4 regions of the Peribacillus muralis genome follow, and region 3 is predicted to be linked to each of the others. Evidence: riboswitches for the same ligand, from Rfam matches in the RefSeq annotation. Region 3 holds a riboswitch; each other region holds the start of a gene.
What was found. Region 3 has a riboswitch for S-adenosylmethionine ahead of ABE28_RS21775 (methionine ABC transporter ATP-binding protein). Riboswitches for the same ligand answer to the same signal wherever they lie in the genome.
Positions count from the first base shown of each region.

Region 1: linked by a shared signal. The riboswitch ahead of ABE28_RS06625 (Fur-regulated basic protein FbpA) and the one ahead of ABE28_RS21775 (methionine ABC transporter ATP-binding protein) in region 3 are both predicted to bind S-adenosylmethionine.
Region 2: linked by a shared signal. The riboswitch ahead of mtnK (S-methyl-5-thioribose kinase) and the one ahead of ABE28_RS21775 (methionine ABC transporter ATP-binding protein) in region 3 are both predicted to bind S-adenosylmethionine.
Region 4: linked by a shared signal. The riboswitch ahead of mtnW (2,3-diketo-5-methylthiopentyl-1-phosphate enolase) and the one ahead of ABE28_RS21775 (methionine ABC transporter ATP-binding protein) in region 3 are both predicted to bind S-adenosylmethionine.

Region 1 covers NZ_CP017080.1:1,378,967-1,382,456, forward strand. The annotation lists gene thiW (energy coupling factor transporter S component ThiW) at 1-122, opposite strand, end outside; gene tenA (thiaminase II) at 132-821, opposite strand; TPP riboswitch at 913-1,016, opposite strand; SAM riboswitch class I at 1,166-1,270, shown strand; gene ABE28_RS06625 (Fur-regulated basic protein FbpA) at 1,432-1,620, shown strand; gene ABE28_RS06630 (aspartyl-phosphate phosphatase Spo0E family protein) at 1,882-2,076, shown strand; gene ABE28_RS06635 (GNAT family N-acetyltransferase) at 2,160-2,666, opposite strand; gene ABE28_RS06640 (DUF459 domain-containing protein) at 2,884-3,490, shown strand, end outside.
Region 2 covers NZ_CP017080.1:2,719,061-2,722,550, reverse strand. The annotation lists gene mtnA (S-methyl-5-thioribose-1-phosphate isomerase) at 1-911, opposite strand, end outside; gene mtnK (S-methyl-5-thioribose kinase) at 926-2,128, opposite strand; SAM riboswitch class I at 2,205-2,359, opposite strand; gene ABE28_RS13155 (carbon-nitrogen family hydrolase) at 2,432-3,214, opposite strand; gene ABE28_RS13150 (pyridoxal phosphate-dependent aminotransferase) at 3,314-3,490, shown strand, end outside.
Region 3 covers NZ_CP017080.1:4,469,264-4,472,753, reverse strand. The annotation lists gene ABE28_RS21780 (O-acetylhomoserine aminocarboxypropyltransferase/cysteine synthase family protein) at 1-1,222, shown strand, start outside; SAM riboswitch class I at 1,342-1,456, shown strand; gene ABE28_RS21775 (methionine ABC transporter ATP-binding protein) at 1,621-2,655, shown strand; gene ABE28_RS21770 (methionine ABC transporter permease) at 2,648-3,316, shown strand; gene ABE28_RS21765 (MetQ/NlpA family ABC transporter substrate-binding protein) at 3,332-3,490, shown strand, end outside.
Region 4 covers NZ_CP017080.1:2,715,511-2,719,000, forward strand. The annotation lists gene ABE28_RS13135 (methylthioribulose 1-phosphate dehydratase) at 1-290, opposite strand, end outside; gene ABE28_RS13140 (2-hydroxy-3-keto-5-methylthiopentenyl-1-phosphate phosphatase) at 287-946, opposite strand; gene mtnW (2,3-diketo-5-methylthiopentyl-1-phosphate enolase) at 953-2,185, opposite strand; SAM riboswitch class I at 2,289-2,439, opposite strand; gene ABE28_RS13150 (pyridoxal phosphate-dependent aminotransferase) at 2,555-3,490, opposite strand, start outside.

The sequences.
Region 1 (3,490 bases), 1.8 Mb from region 3:
AGGTGTTGAATCGGAAAAGCTTTCACAAATCCTACCGGGATGAATAGAAAGGAGCTTGTTAAAGTCGTTATGGCCGTGATCATTGCCGTCAGCGTCATTTTTTTAATTGGGCTAAACATCATGTCTACGACCTATAACGGCCAATCCTGCTCATTTTGAACCATATCCCAGAATAAATATTCATAGCGGGATGTAACCAAGAAGTGCTTTTCCAATCGCTGCAGTTCCTTTTCGGGCATACCTTCCGTCAATTCCTCCAATAAGGTTATCAGCCACTTGTGCGCTTCACCAAATTCTGGGGAGGAATAGGATTCAATCCATTTCGAATAGCGATTATTGTCCAAGTCTTTACCGTTTCGTTCTTTTAAAAGCAAGCCGATTTCATAATAATCCCAAGCGCATGGAAGGAGACAGGCAATCAGGTCGGCCAGTGTCCCATGCTGGGCTGCATTTAGCATATAACCTGAATAGGCAAGTGTGGTGGGAGTAGGCTCGGTATCCTCCAATTGCTTGGAGGTGATTCCGAATTCCAAGGCATATTGCCTATGGATATCCATTTCAATCTGAATCGTTTCATTCAAGATTTCCGCAAATTTTGCCATGGTTTCAACATTATGCGCTTTAATGACTCCTAAAGCGAAAAGCTTGGAATAATCCATCAAATAGATATAGTCTTGCTTTAAGTAATAAGCGAATTTATGCTCAGGAAGCGTTCCGTTCCCGATCGCTTGGACAAAGGGATGTGAATGGTTCCTTTTCCAGATTTCCTTTGCACTTTCATGAAGTCTGTCACTGAAGGTTTTTGATTTAGTATGCTTCATCGTATCCCCCTTAAAATGTATGGAAATGTTTACTGCCAAAATAAAACCCCGTTCCTGAATAACGGAACGGGGCAGATGGATATAAGGAATGGACCTATATCATCCACTTTCCTCCGCCGGTATGAGCCGGTTCAGGTTCAAAGGGTCCGGAATGACTTCCATCTCAGTCTTAAAAAGACTCCCCTAGTGGTGTGTGTTGTATGTAATTACTGACATCATATCAGAAAGCCAAGAAAATGCAACCCGGCTTTGAAGGGGGAGAGAGAAAAAAAGCGGGGAAACAGGTAATTGACTTTTGTGAATTATTGGGATATTATTATGTTCACATCATTTATATAATTGAATTCTTATCCAGAGAGGTGGAGGGACTTGGCCCTATGAAACCTCGGCAGCAGACCCGTATTGGGAACTGTGCTACATCCAACAAGCGTTTGCTTGGAAGATAAGAAGAGCCGTCCGGACCCTGTCAGCCTCTTCTTTAATTGAAGAGGCTTTTATTTTTGCAAAATAGCGTTTAAGGACATAATAGAAAAGGTATATATAATTTGGTGAAAATGAGACTTGTAAAGACAGCTTAGGCTATAAGCGGACAAGGAAAGGAGCCATTTACATGGCAGAAATATTCAAGGGTATCGAGCAGAGAAAGGCGTTGCTGATAGAGGAGCTATTGGCGAAAGGAGTATACAAAACCTCTGATGAAAGGCACCTTTATGATGCCCCTTTAAAAGTTTTGGAAGATGAATATAAGATCGTTATAAATAGGACTGATAGTGAATCTCCTACAGAGTGGATGACATAGCAAGAGGTAAGGCTATCATTTCGTCATAATGAAATAAAATATAAATGGCAAAAGCATTCACAGTGTACATGGGTGAATGCTTTTTTGACGTCTTAAGAGCGGGTGTCACAAAAAATACACATTTGAAAAAGTCATGAGTAATTTGTCACATTTAACGGGTGTGGAAACACAATTTCGCAACAAGTAAATAGTTGATTTTAACTATGAATTTCATTATGATTATAGTGTAAAAATATTGAATTTATGGGAGGTGTATATAAATTGTTTTCCCGAAAGATAACCCCTGAAATAATAGAAGAAAAAAGGCAAGAGATGATTGAATTGGCGGAGAATTTCGGTATAAACAGTCTACTGACGATTCAAGCAAGTCAAGAATTGGACACCCTGTTAAATGCGTTAACAAAGACAAGGGAAGCTGAATATTTTTCTCTTCAGAAAGTGTATAGGTATTTTTAAATACTCTGGTTCAATTAGGTTGATGGACTTCTTCGTGAAAATAAAAAGACTATTGCCTAAGGCAATAGCTTTTAAGTTAATGATTATCCATCAATGCGTTTACCAAGGATGACTAAATCCCGTTCAATGCCATCCAGCTCGGCAACTTGAGGTAAGTGTGCCCATTCTTCGAAACCAAATTTGGAAAAGAGCTTCATGCTAGGTATATTGTGAGCAAATATGAATCCTAATAGAGTCTTTACCCCTAATTTCGGGCTTACTTCAATAGCCTTTTGAATCGAAACCCGTCCGATTCCTTTTCCCCGGAAATAATCATCGATATAGATGCTGATCTCTGCTGTGGAATTATAGGCAGGCCGTCCGTAGAAAGATTGAAAGCTCATCCATCCTGCAGTTTCTCCTTCTAAAGTAATGACAAATAGCGGTCTACTTTCTGAATTATGCTCCTCAAACCAATTAACCCTCGATTGTACAGTTATCGGGTCCGTATCTGCAGTGACCATTCTTGAGGCAATTGTCGAATTATATATTTCCACAATTTTAGGCAAATCCGATAATTCAGCCTCTCTGAATTGTATGTACTCGTTCATCATCTACTCTCCAATCCATTACTTTTTTCAACATCCAGAAGTGCCCATTTCATAAATTTGTTAATGAAATGTGTATATAACCAAATCATCTGAAAGTTTTATATTATCATACACTTTCTCCTCTTTATCTGCCAGTGCATTTTTATTGTTACGAATGCTGATTTTTGGGTATTTAACATATAAAACACTTCTTAGAAAAAGATAAAAGGAGAAATAAATGAAAAAATTAACAGGTCTACTAATGATTGTACTAGTTATTTGTTTTGTAGCATTTGAATTTCAAGCTGCGGAGTCGGACAAGATGCAAAGGGTCATGGCTTTTGGCGATTCTTTAACTTATGGTAAAGGAGATAAGCATGGGGAAGGTTATGTAGAAGGCCTAAAGGATGAATTGAACAATCCTGAGACAGAACAGAAGGTTAGCTTTTGGAATTATGGCATCAAAGGGCAGGAAACGGATGGCGTCATCAAACAGCTTGATGATTACCGCATCCATACTAAATTGGATAAAGCGGACACTTTCATCGTTTATATTGGCACGAATGACTTCATCAATAGCAACGGCGGGGACTTGAAGAAAATAAACGATCGGAAAATCAATGAGGGCAAGCAAGAATATATCAGGCATCTAAAACAGATTACTTCGACACTTCTAAAGGGAAATGATCAGGCTGATATACTGGTAGTGGGTCTGTATAACCCGATAAGTGACAACCGTAAAATTGAAAAACACATACAGGATTATAACCAATCAATAAAGAAAGTAGTGCAACATGATAAAAGGATGGTATTCATTCCTACCGATGATTTATTTAAAAAGAAAA
Region 2 (3,490 bases), 1.8 Mb from region 3:
CTGATGCCTTGAATATAGGTGATTTCGGCTCCATCTCGTTCTTCAATTGGAATGGAAGCACCCGATTCGAGAGAGAGGTCGAAGGTGCTTGATGGAGCCGCCACATAAAATGGTATCCCGAAGTGCTTGGCTAAGATGGCCAAGCCCAATGTCCCTATTTTATTGGCTGTATCTCCATTTGCTGCAATGCGGTCGGCCCCGACTATAATGGCATCGATTTCCTTTTGGTGTATCGTATGGGCCGCCATGTTATCAGAGATCAAGGTGACGTCAACCCCTGCTTGCATCAGTTCCCAAGCGGTCAATCGCGCACCCTGCAGAACAGGTCTGGTTTCACAGGCATACACTTTCAGCGGGAAATTCCGTTCTTTAGCAAGGTGGAACGGAGCCAGGGCTGTTCCATAGCGGGCAGTGGCAATTCCACCGGCGTTGCAATGCGTTAATACGGAATCCCCTTTTTCGAATAGCGATAAGCCATGCTCCCCGATTTTCCTGCACATTTCTTCGTCTTCCGCAAAGATGGCCTTAGCCTCGAAAACAAGTGCTTCCTTGGCAGCTGATATGCTCTGGGCCTCCTGCAAAATATTCTTCATTCTCTTCAATGCCCAAAAAAGATTGACGGCAGTGGGCCTTGAAGAGGCGAGCCTCTCGATATGTTCCGTTACATTTTTTTTGAAATCGGCTAAATCCGTTGCAGCTTCCTGCTTGGCACCAAGTGCCACCCCGAATGCAGCGGTCAGTCCAATCGCTGGAGCGCCGCGTACCTTCAATGTCAGGATGCTGTCATAAACATCCTCGACTGAATGAAGATGAATAAACTCAGTGATGGCAGGAAGGGCTTGTTGATTCAATAATGTGATATGGGTATTTTCCCATTGTACCGAATATGGTAATGGTGCTAACGTCGTCACGTGCAGGTCTCCTTTTAGATGGGTGAATAAGAAGTCAGCGTTTGTTGCTTTACCAAATCAATGACCGCTGGAACATCTAATTCTTCCCGTTTTTTTATTAACAAAGCACCGAGGTTCAATGTCGCCGTTTTGGCTGCGATTTTCGTTTCTTTATCTTCCATGACATTTAAATCAGCGACATGAGAGAGGCCGATGGTTCTTCTAATCAGTTCACAGCCGGCAAAACCGAATGCATCCCGCTTGAATTTAGTCAGTAAATAGGGGAGATAGCCAGTCACATGGCGGAACGGACTTTTATTCTGGGTGTTCCAAAGTTCCGTATATGTTTTTTCGAATGACCGCCAAAATTGATCGAGATGTGTAAAAATTTCTTCTTTTCCCGCTACATTTCGAGTGACCGCCTGAAAGAGGAGGTTGGCGGTGTATTGACCAAGATCAAAACCGACTGGTCCATAAAAAGCGAATTCAGGATCGATTACTTTTGTTTCGGTTTCACTTGCAAAGATGCTTCCTGTATGTAAATCTCCATGGAGCAAGGCTTCCTGTTCGGTTTCAAAGCTTTGTTTCAGTTTAGCCACTTCCAGTATCACTTCTTGATCATCCCAAATCGTTTTGGCGGCATCCGTCAATTCCACCTCGAAATCACCAGGCAGCTCTTCGAAAAAAGGATCGGTGAAAATAAAGACTTCCGTAATTTTGCAGAGCTCCGGATTCGTGAAGTGCCGTGCCACTTCTTTCTTTGCGGAGGGCTCCAAATGATAATCGGAAGTGTAAAAGGACGTCTTCGCAACATACTCCCCAATATGCTGCGAAAGCAATGGAAACGGATCGCCATCAATAAAACCGCTTCTGACAATTTTTAGGTGTGATAAGTCTTCCATGACCGTGATGGCTAGCTGTTCATCCGAATAATAGACTTGCGGTACGAATTCGGGGCAATAGCTTCGGAAATGGATAAGGGCATTCGCTTCAATGGCAGCCCTTTTCAATGTCAGCGGCCAGCTTTCGCCAAGCACCTTGGCATAAGGGACCGCTTGCTTGATGATTATCCCTTTATTCGTGGCCGTGTCTGTTATATGGAACACATAATTCAAGTTACCATCACCAATTTCTTTACAGCTTAAATTGGCATCGGCATCTACAAGCCCCAATTTTTTTGCAAGGATAATGGCCGTTACGCTTGTCAATCTTTTGAAATTCGAATGGTTTTGAGTCATTTCTTTCCCCTCCATTAAAAATAAGAATAAAAAAGCCTCTTTCATATAGAAAGAGGCAGAAGTATTAGCTTCGGACCTCTCATCTCCCAGAAAAGTGTTTTCTGGTGGAATTGGCACCGTGCTCTGCGGATTTTGCAATCCGGCGGTGTATCCGCCCCATTTCACAATGGTATTACAGTCGGTTGCTGGGCTTCATAGGGCCTTAATCCCTCAGCCTGCTCTTGATAAGAGTTTATATGTTTTCTGAAATTTTAATCTTCGGGAAAATGATATCAATCTTTTAAATAGTTTGTCAATGGCAAATTAATAATAATCAGGACGGCGATCTTCGAATACCGGTATTTTGCTGCGAGCGCTCGATACTTCGGTGAAGTCCAAGGTGCCTGTCAACAGTTCGCTTTCCTCACCGGCCTCACTTACGATACGGCCCCAAGGGTCAATGATCATGGAGTGACCGGCAAATACATTGTTGACATCCGATCCTGAACGGTTAACGGCTACAACATAGGCCTGGTTTTCGATGGCACGGCTGATCAATAAGCTCCTCCAGTGATCAAGTCTAGGCTTCGGCCATTCTGCGGTAACGAACAGAACTTCTGCCCCGCGAGCGGAATGGGCACGCTGCCACTCCGGAAAGCGAATGTCATAACAAATGAAACCAGCACATATTTTGTCATCAAGTGTAAATAAACCATCATTCTCGCCTGGCTGCAGGAAATGATGTTCATCCATTAACTGAAATAAGTGAAGCTTATCATATTCTTTAACGAGGTTTCCGTTTTTATCGATGATGATCATCGTGTTATATATGCCTTTGTGCGTTTTTTTGGCGATGGACCCGCCAACGATATGGATTTGGTGCTTTCGCGCCATATTTTTTATAAATCCGATCGTCTTTTCGGCTTCTACATCACCAATCTCATTCAATCTGGTCAAGTCATAGCCCGTAGTCCATAGCTCTGGTAAAATTACGATATCGGCCGCTGCGTTTACGGCCTTCTCCACCCATTGTTCAGCATGCTGATAATTGATATCCGGTTGTCCGAAGGCAATATCCATCTGGATACAAGCTATTTTCCATTTCATCAATAAAAACCTCCATAAGTAAAAAATGCTTTACAAGACTATGATAAACATATATCATTTGTGACTAGAATTTCAAGAAATTTCAGAGAAGGTGAATAAATGTTGCAATTCGAAAAATCGAAGCAGCTTCAGGAACTCCCCAAGCAGTTTTTTGCTTCATTGGTCGCAAAGGTCAATGCGATTACTGCGCAAGGGCATGACGTGATTAACCTGGGTCAAGGGAATCCCGATCAACCGACGCCTGAGCATATCGTGAAAAGGTTACAAACAGCAGCT
Region 3 (3,490 bases):
TCAAAGCAATGCATACTTGTTCAAAGATACGGATCATGCAGCCAATTTATTTGGTTTAAAGGAAACGGGATATATATATACTAGGCTCCATAATCCGACGGTCAGCGTTTTCGAGGAGAGGATGGCGTTATTGGAAGGCGGTATCGGCGGATTGGCAACTGCAAGCGGAATGGCTGCCATTTCCCTGTCAATCCTCAATATTGCCGGTGCAGGGGATGAAATCGTCTCTGCCTCTACCTTATATGGGGGCACGTATAACCTTTTTGAAAACACCCTTCCTAAATACGGAATTAAAGTGAAGTTCGTATCTCCCGATGATCCTGAGAATTTTAGGAGGGCGATTACGCCAAGAACGAAGGCCATTTTCGCTGAAACGATTGGAAATCCCAGTTTGCGGGTCCTCGATATCGAAGCAGTGGCAAAAATCGCCCATGAAGCCCACATACCTTTGATCATCGACAACACCTTTGCTACACCTTACCTTTGCAGACCGATAGATTTTGGAGCGGATATAGTCATCCATTCCGCTACGAAATGGCTCTTGGGTAATGGAACGACATTAGGCGGTGTCATCGTGGATGGAGGCAAATTCGACTGGAACTCGCCGAACTTCCCTGGCTTTACGGAGCCTGATCCAAGCTACGATGGCTTGGTATATGCCGAGGCAGTTGGTCCTGCGGCCTTCATTACAAAAGCCAGGGTGCAATTGCTTCGTGATTTAGGTCCTGCCCTAAGTGCCCAAAGTGCCTTCCAGTTTACGCTTGGCCTAGAAACGCTGCATGTCAGAATGAAGGAGCATCTTGCAAATACGAAGACCGTCATTCAATACTTGAAAAATCATCCTGCCGTGAAATGGGTATCACATCCAGCTGATGAGGATCACCCGGATAAGCCGCTTACCGATAAATATTTGCCTAAAGGAGCGGGGGCCGTCGTGACCTTCGGAATCCAGGGAGATCGTGAAGCAGGGGCAAGGCTCATCAATTCAGTCGAATTATGGTCACATGTAGCGAATGTCGGCGATGCGAAAAGTTTAATCATCCATCCTGCCAGCACCACCCATCAACAGCTGAATGATGCAGGTCTGGTAAAATCAGGGGTGAGTGCCGATCAAGTCCGGCTATCCATCGGGATAGAAAACGTAGAAGACTTAATAGAGGATTTAGAGCAGGCCATCGAAAAAGCGACGGATATCGTTTCACTGGCATCCAAATCGATTTAAGTAAAAAGTCCTGATATTTTTTGTTCTAGAAATATTATACATTGCACTCCTTTTTTATCTGTGATAAAATTTCTCCATACTAATGAACGTAATGATGTACGAAATATTCTATATATTAGCTCTTATCAAGAGAGGTGGAGGGATGTGCCCGATGAAGCCCGGCAACCGACAAGGAGGTTTTTCCTTGGAAAGGTGCCAATTCACACAAAGTGTAAACACTTTGGAAGATGAGAGGAAGGCCAGTTTCTTTATCTGCCTTTCTGCTCATGCAGAAAGGTTTTTTTATTTTTAAATTTAGGAAACCCTAAGCATGTGCATGGGTAAAGAAACGCAAGCTGGATTATGTAGAGAAAGCAACTAAGTTCATAGGTTTTATAGGATAAAAGAGGTGAGCAAGAATGATTACATTGACGAAGGTCAGTAAGCTGTTTCGGACAGGAAAAGGAAGCAGCGATACGATCAGGGCTGTAAATAACGTAAACGTTGAAATAAATAAAGGTGAGATTTTCGGTATCATTGGCTACAGCGGGGCAGGGAAAAGTACCTTGATCAGAATGCTCAATGGCTTGGAGACACCGACTGAAGGATCCGTTATCGTAGCAGATAAGGAAATTTCCAAAATCAAAGGAGCTAAGCTTCGCAAGGCCCGTCAGGAAATCAGCATGATATTCCAGCACTTCAATCTGTTGTGGTCCAGGACCGTTCAGGAGAATATAGCCTTTCCGTTGGAAATTGCGGGGGTTTCGAAAACTGAACGGACGAAGCGTGTCAACGAATTGATCAAATTGGTCGGACTGGAAGGCAGGGAGAAGGCATATCCTTCACAACTGAGCGGCGGGCAAAAGCAAAGGGTTGGTATCGCAAGGGCCCTTGCCAACGATCCGAAAGTACTGCTGTGTGATGAAGCGACTTCCGCTTTGGACCCACAGACCACGGATTCCATACTCGAATTGCTCGTTGATATCAATCAGCGGCTTGGGTTAACGATTGTGTTGATCACACATGAAATGCATGTAATCCGGAAAATCTGTCATCGTGTGGCTGTAATGGAAAACGGGCAGGTCGTTGAACAAGGTCCAGTCCTCGATGTGTTCAGGGATCCTCAGGAACAGATGACGAAGCGTTTCGTGCAACAGGTGACGGAGCCAGAAGAAACGAAGGAAACGATGGACCATTTATTCGAACGCTTTCCAGAAGGTAAAGTGATTCAAATGACTTTTGTAGGAGATCATGCGGAAAGCCCGTTGATAACCAAGCTCGTACGTAACTTCGAGTTGGATGTCAATATCGTTCAAGGTAAGATATCCCAAACCAGAAGCGGCTCATATGGAACATTGTTCATTCACCTTGACGGCACAGAGGATGAAATGCTCCGCGCAATCGAATTCGTTAAAGCACAGCAGGTAGGCGTGGAGGTGATCACTCATGCTTGAAGAATTATTGCCGAATATGGATTGGGAAAAAATGATTGAGGCAACAAAAGAAACATTGTATATGACTAGCATCTCTGTAGTGGCGACTTTCTTTATCGGGATACTATTGGGCTTGGTCCTGTTCTTGACAGCTAAAGGGAATATGTGGGAAAACCGGGTTGTGAACGGAATCATCAGTGCTCTCGTTAATATATTCCGATCGATTCCATTTATTATTTTGATCGTCCTGCTCATTCCATTCACCAAAGCGCTAGTCGGTTCCATGATCGGCGTGAATGCGGCGCTGCCGGCGCTCATTATCGGTGCAGCTCCCTTTTATGCACGTATGGTGGAAATCGGCCTTCGTGAAATCGATAAAGGCGTAATCGAAGCCGCTAAATCGATGGGGGCCAAAACGAGCACGATCATTTGGAAGGTCCTTCTTCCAGAGTCGATGCCCGCCCTCGTTTCAGGGATCACGGTAACATCGATCGCATTAGTCGGCTATACCGCAATGGCAGGGGTCATCGGTGCCGGCGGGCTTGGGAATCTGGCCTATTTGGAAGGTTACCAAAGAAGTCAAAATGACGTTACACTCGTAGCGACAATCGTTATTCTAATTATCGTCTTCATAATTCAGATTATTGGAGATGTGATTACATCCAAATTGGACAAAAGATAAAGGGAGATGAATAAGATGAAGAAGTTTTTAGGATTTGCGTTAATTTTAGTATTATCGATCGCTTTGGCAGCTTGCGGAAGCGACAAGGACAAAAAAAGTGGCAGCGATACCGAGAAATTGGTCGTAGGGGCATCCAATGTTCCGCATGCAGAAATCCTTGAACAAGCGAAGCCA
Region 4 (3,490 bases), 1.8 Mb from region 3:
ACATGAAGTACACAATTCGCTTTGGTTTTCCCATAAATGACGGTATGAAGTAGCGTTTCCGCGGAGGGCCTCAGCTCCGTCTCCTGGACGGGGCTTCCTTTTAAATCTACCAATAAAAAATCGGAATCCGTTTGTTTTCGTTTGTCCTTACCGCTTGCCGTAATATAAAAGGTTGGGCCATCGGGCTCGCGGATGGAAAGGTTTCCGCTTGTACCCATAAACCAATCTCGTTCGGCGAGTTCCGCTTTGATTTCCGCTAGCTCCAGCCACTCCTTCGTATCGGTGTTCAAGACTTTACCTCCTCACGCTGCTTTAAAATCTCCATTACATCATAAAACGTTTCGAACCCTCGATGCGGCAGACCTTCACTTATGCATTTCTCAAGCAATATATCACGGGCTATAACAAAATCAGCCCGTTTTGCCGCTTCAAAATCAGTCACGGAATCACCAATTACATACATGAAGTCATCCGCACCAGCCATTTGCCTCATAATCGACGGCTTACAGCAGCCGCACTCATTATTACATTGCTCATCACAAGCATGCGGCCACTCAATATAGATCTTTTTCTTATCAAAGTGGGCATTGTTACAAAAAACCGTGCCTGTGGGCAAGATGTCATTTAATAGTGGGGCAATGAAAAAATCCATGCCTCCGCTTACGATATATAAAGGAAACCCAGCTTGTTTCGTATACTCAACGAAATCATGGAAACCTGGCCGGATGTGTGCTTTCTCCTTCACGAATTGAATGATTTCTGCCTTCAGGTCACTATCAAGCAGGGAAAACATTTCCCCAACCCCAGAGGATATGCTGATTTTTTGCCGAAGAACGTCATCCTTCAACCTTTCCCATTCCGGGGGAGCGAATTTTTTCATGATGGAAATGATGTTATCCGTGTTGGTTATCGTTCCGTCAAAATCACAAAAGATGATTGGTTTCATGCTTTCTCATAGTCCTCCCCATAAAACAAGCGCTTTTTTTAATGCTTCTTCATTTGACGCCGCCTCAGCTAGGTCCTTTCCTTCAAGGACGGCTTCCACAGCAGAACGAAAGGCCTCTGCCCCGCCCTTAGCTCCGTCAGGGTGCCCGTGTATTCCGCCTCCGGCATTGATGACACTGTCCAGTCCGAAATCCTTGATCAAATCGGGTACCATCCCTGGATGAATACCAGCTGAAGGAACTGGAAATGCTTCTTTCCATGAAGGTTCGTCTTTCGTCAATGCACTGGCGATCGCCAATGCTTCCTCTTTTTCAAGTGCGACATTTCCATAAGGGGATGGGAATAATGATAGATCCGCACCTGATAGCCTGACTAATTTACCAAGCAATAGTGGATAGCCGACACCATAAAAGGAGGATGAGCCCAACGCTCCGCTAAATGACGGATGGGCCATGATCGGCAGCTTGATTTGATCATGTTCACTCAGGGCTTGCAATACATCCAAGCCATATGTATGGACGTTGAACAATAAAGCGTCTGCACCCGCATCTGCCGCTTGTTTCGCCTTATCCAATAACTCGAATGTCTTTCCTGATAGATTGACGGCATATAACGTCCGGTGACCAGTACTTTCATGGACTTCGGTCAATATTTTCTTGCCGGTTTTGATTCTTTCAATAAATGGCGTCTGTCCCTGATCAAAGAGGATTTCATCATCTTTAACAAGGTCGACACCCCCCAACGCTTGTTGCTTCAATTGCTCATTATGGAACGTTAGATCACGCCCTAATACACCTTTGAAAATGCTCATGACTAGCGGCCGGTCATACACTCCAATCTTTTTCCTGATTCCTGTAATGCCATATCTGGGACCGGGGAAAGCTTTTTCGATATCCCCGATAAAATCAAGGTCGATCAATTTAACCGCACCGTCCAATGACAGTTTTCCGAAGACCGTGGTCAAAATGGCTGGCAAATCATTTGAGAAATTTCCTGCCGGATACGCGATTTTAATGATCGAACGATACACCTTACGATCGAAGTACCGGTTTGCCCCCTCTTCTTCGGAAAGCGGCGATACGGAGACGACGCGACCCTTATGCTTTTCCAGCTGCTTTTGAACCAGCTGGGGCAGGTCCGTCCATGTTCCTACAGTCAGGCCCAAGGCGATGCCTTCCGCTTTTTTTTCGTGATTCCCATTAAAATCATGAATTAAATAAGTGGCGATTATCTCGCTCATTTGATCACTCCTATAACACGTTAGTAATCTCACGAAGTCATTATCGGACTCTTTAATAATAGTAAAAGCCCCTTCATGACGAAGAGGCTTTAAAAAAGCCATCTTCTTATCTCCCAGCACATATGCTGCAAGAATTAGCACCGTGCCCTGTGGACGAGAAAGTCCGGCGGAGGATTCCGCCCCATCTTACAATGGAATTACGGTCGGTTGCTGGGCTTCATCGGGCTAGTCCCTCCACCTGCTCAAAATAAGAAAACGCTGATATATAGGTACATGGTAGTTTCGAAAGATTAAGAATTTATTTAGTATTCTGACAGGTAATCCATACTTTGTCAATAAGTTTTTAATTGTATGAGGATTCACTAAAGTTTAAAACAGATTTAACCTGCGTATCCGCCCTACAGCCTCCTTGAGCCGCTCTTCGGAGGTCAGAAGCCCGACCCTGACGTATCCTTCGCCAAATTCGCCGAACCCATTTCCAGCAGCTACCGCCACGTGGGCGTGCGTTAATAAATGATCGGCAAAGCTCTCGGAGGTGAATCCCGTTGGTATTTTAAGCCAGGCAAAAAAAGAAGCATCCGGAGCTTTAACCTCCCAGCCAATGTCCCGTAACCCCTCGATGAAAACATTCCTGCGCCCCTCATACACCTTCACCAATTCCTCTACACACTCTTGCGAATCAAGCAAGGCGGTTGCTGCAGCCTCCTGTATCGCCGGAAAAAGGCTCACATATAAATGGTCCTGCAGCAGTTCAAGAGCTTCAATGACACTTTTGTTGCCTACAGCAAAGCCGACCCTCCATCCTGCCATATTGTAAGTTTTCGAGAGTGTATATATTTCTATCCCGACATCCTTCGCTCCCTCTGCCTGGAGAAAGCTAATCGGTTTTCTTCCAGTGTAACCTATTGCCCCATACGCAAAATCATGGACCACACAAATTGAATGCTCTTTAGCATAGGATACGGTTTCGCTAAAAAATTCTCCGGTTGCGGATGCACCTGTAGGATTATTCGGATAGTTCAAGAACATCATTTTGGCTTTATCGAGCACATCTTTATGTATAGCTTCGTAATTCGGTAGAAAAGCATTTTCCTCCTTCAACGGCATGCGTTCCATTTGCGCCTGAGCCAAAACGACACCGGAAAGATAATCAGGATAGCCGGGATCTGGTACGAGTATCGTATCTCCTGGATTCAATAAACACTGCGGCAATTCGACAAGTCCTGCCTTACCGCCAAAAAGAATGGCTATTTCACTTTTTGGATCGAGCTTGACGCCATATTCCCGTTCATAAAAGGAAGCTGC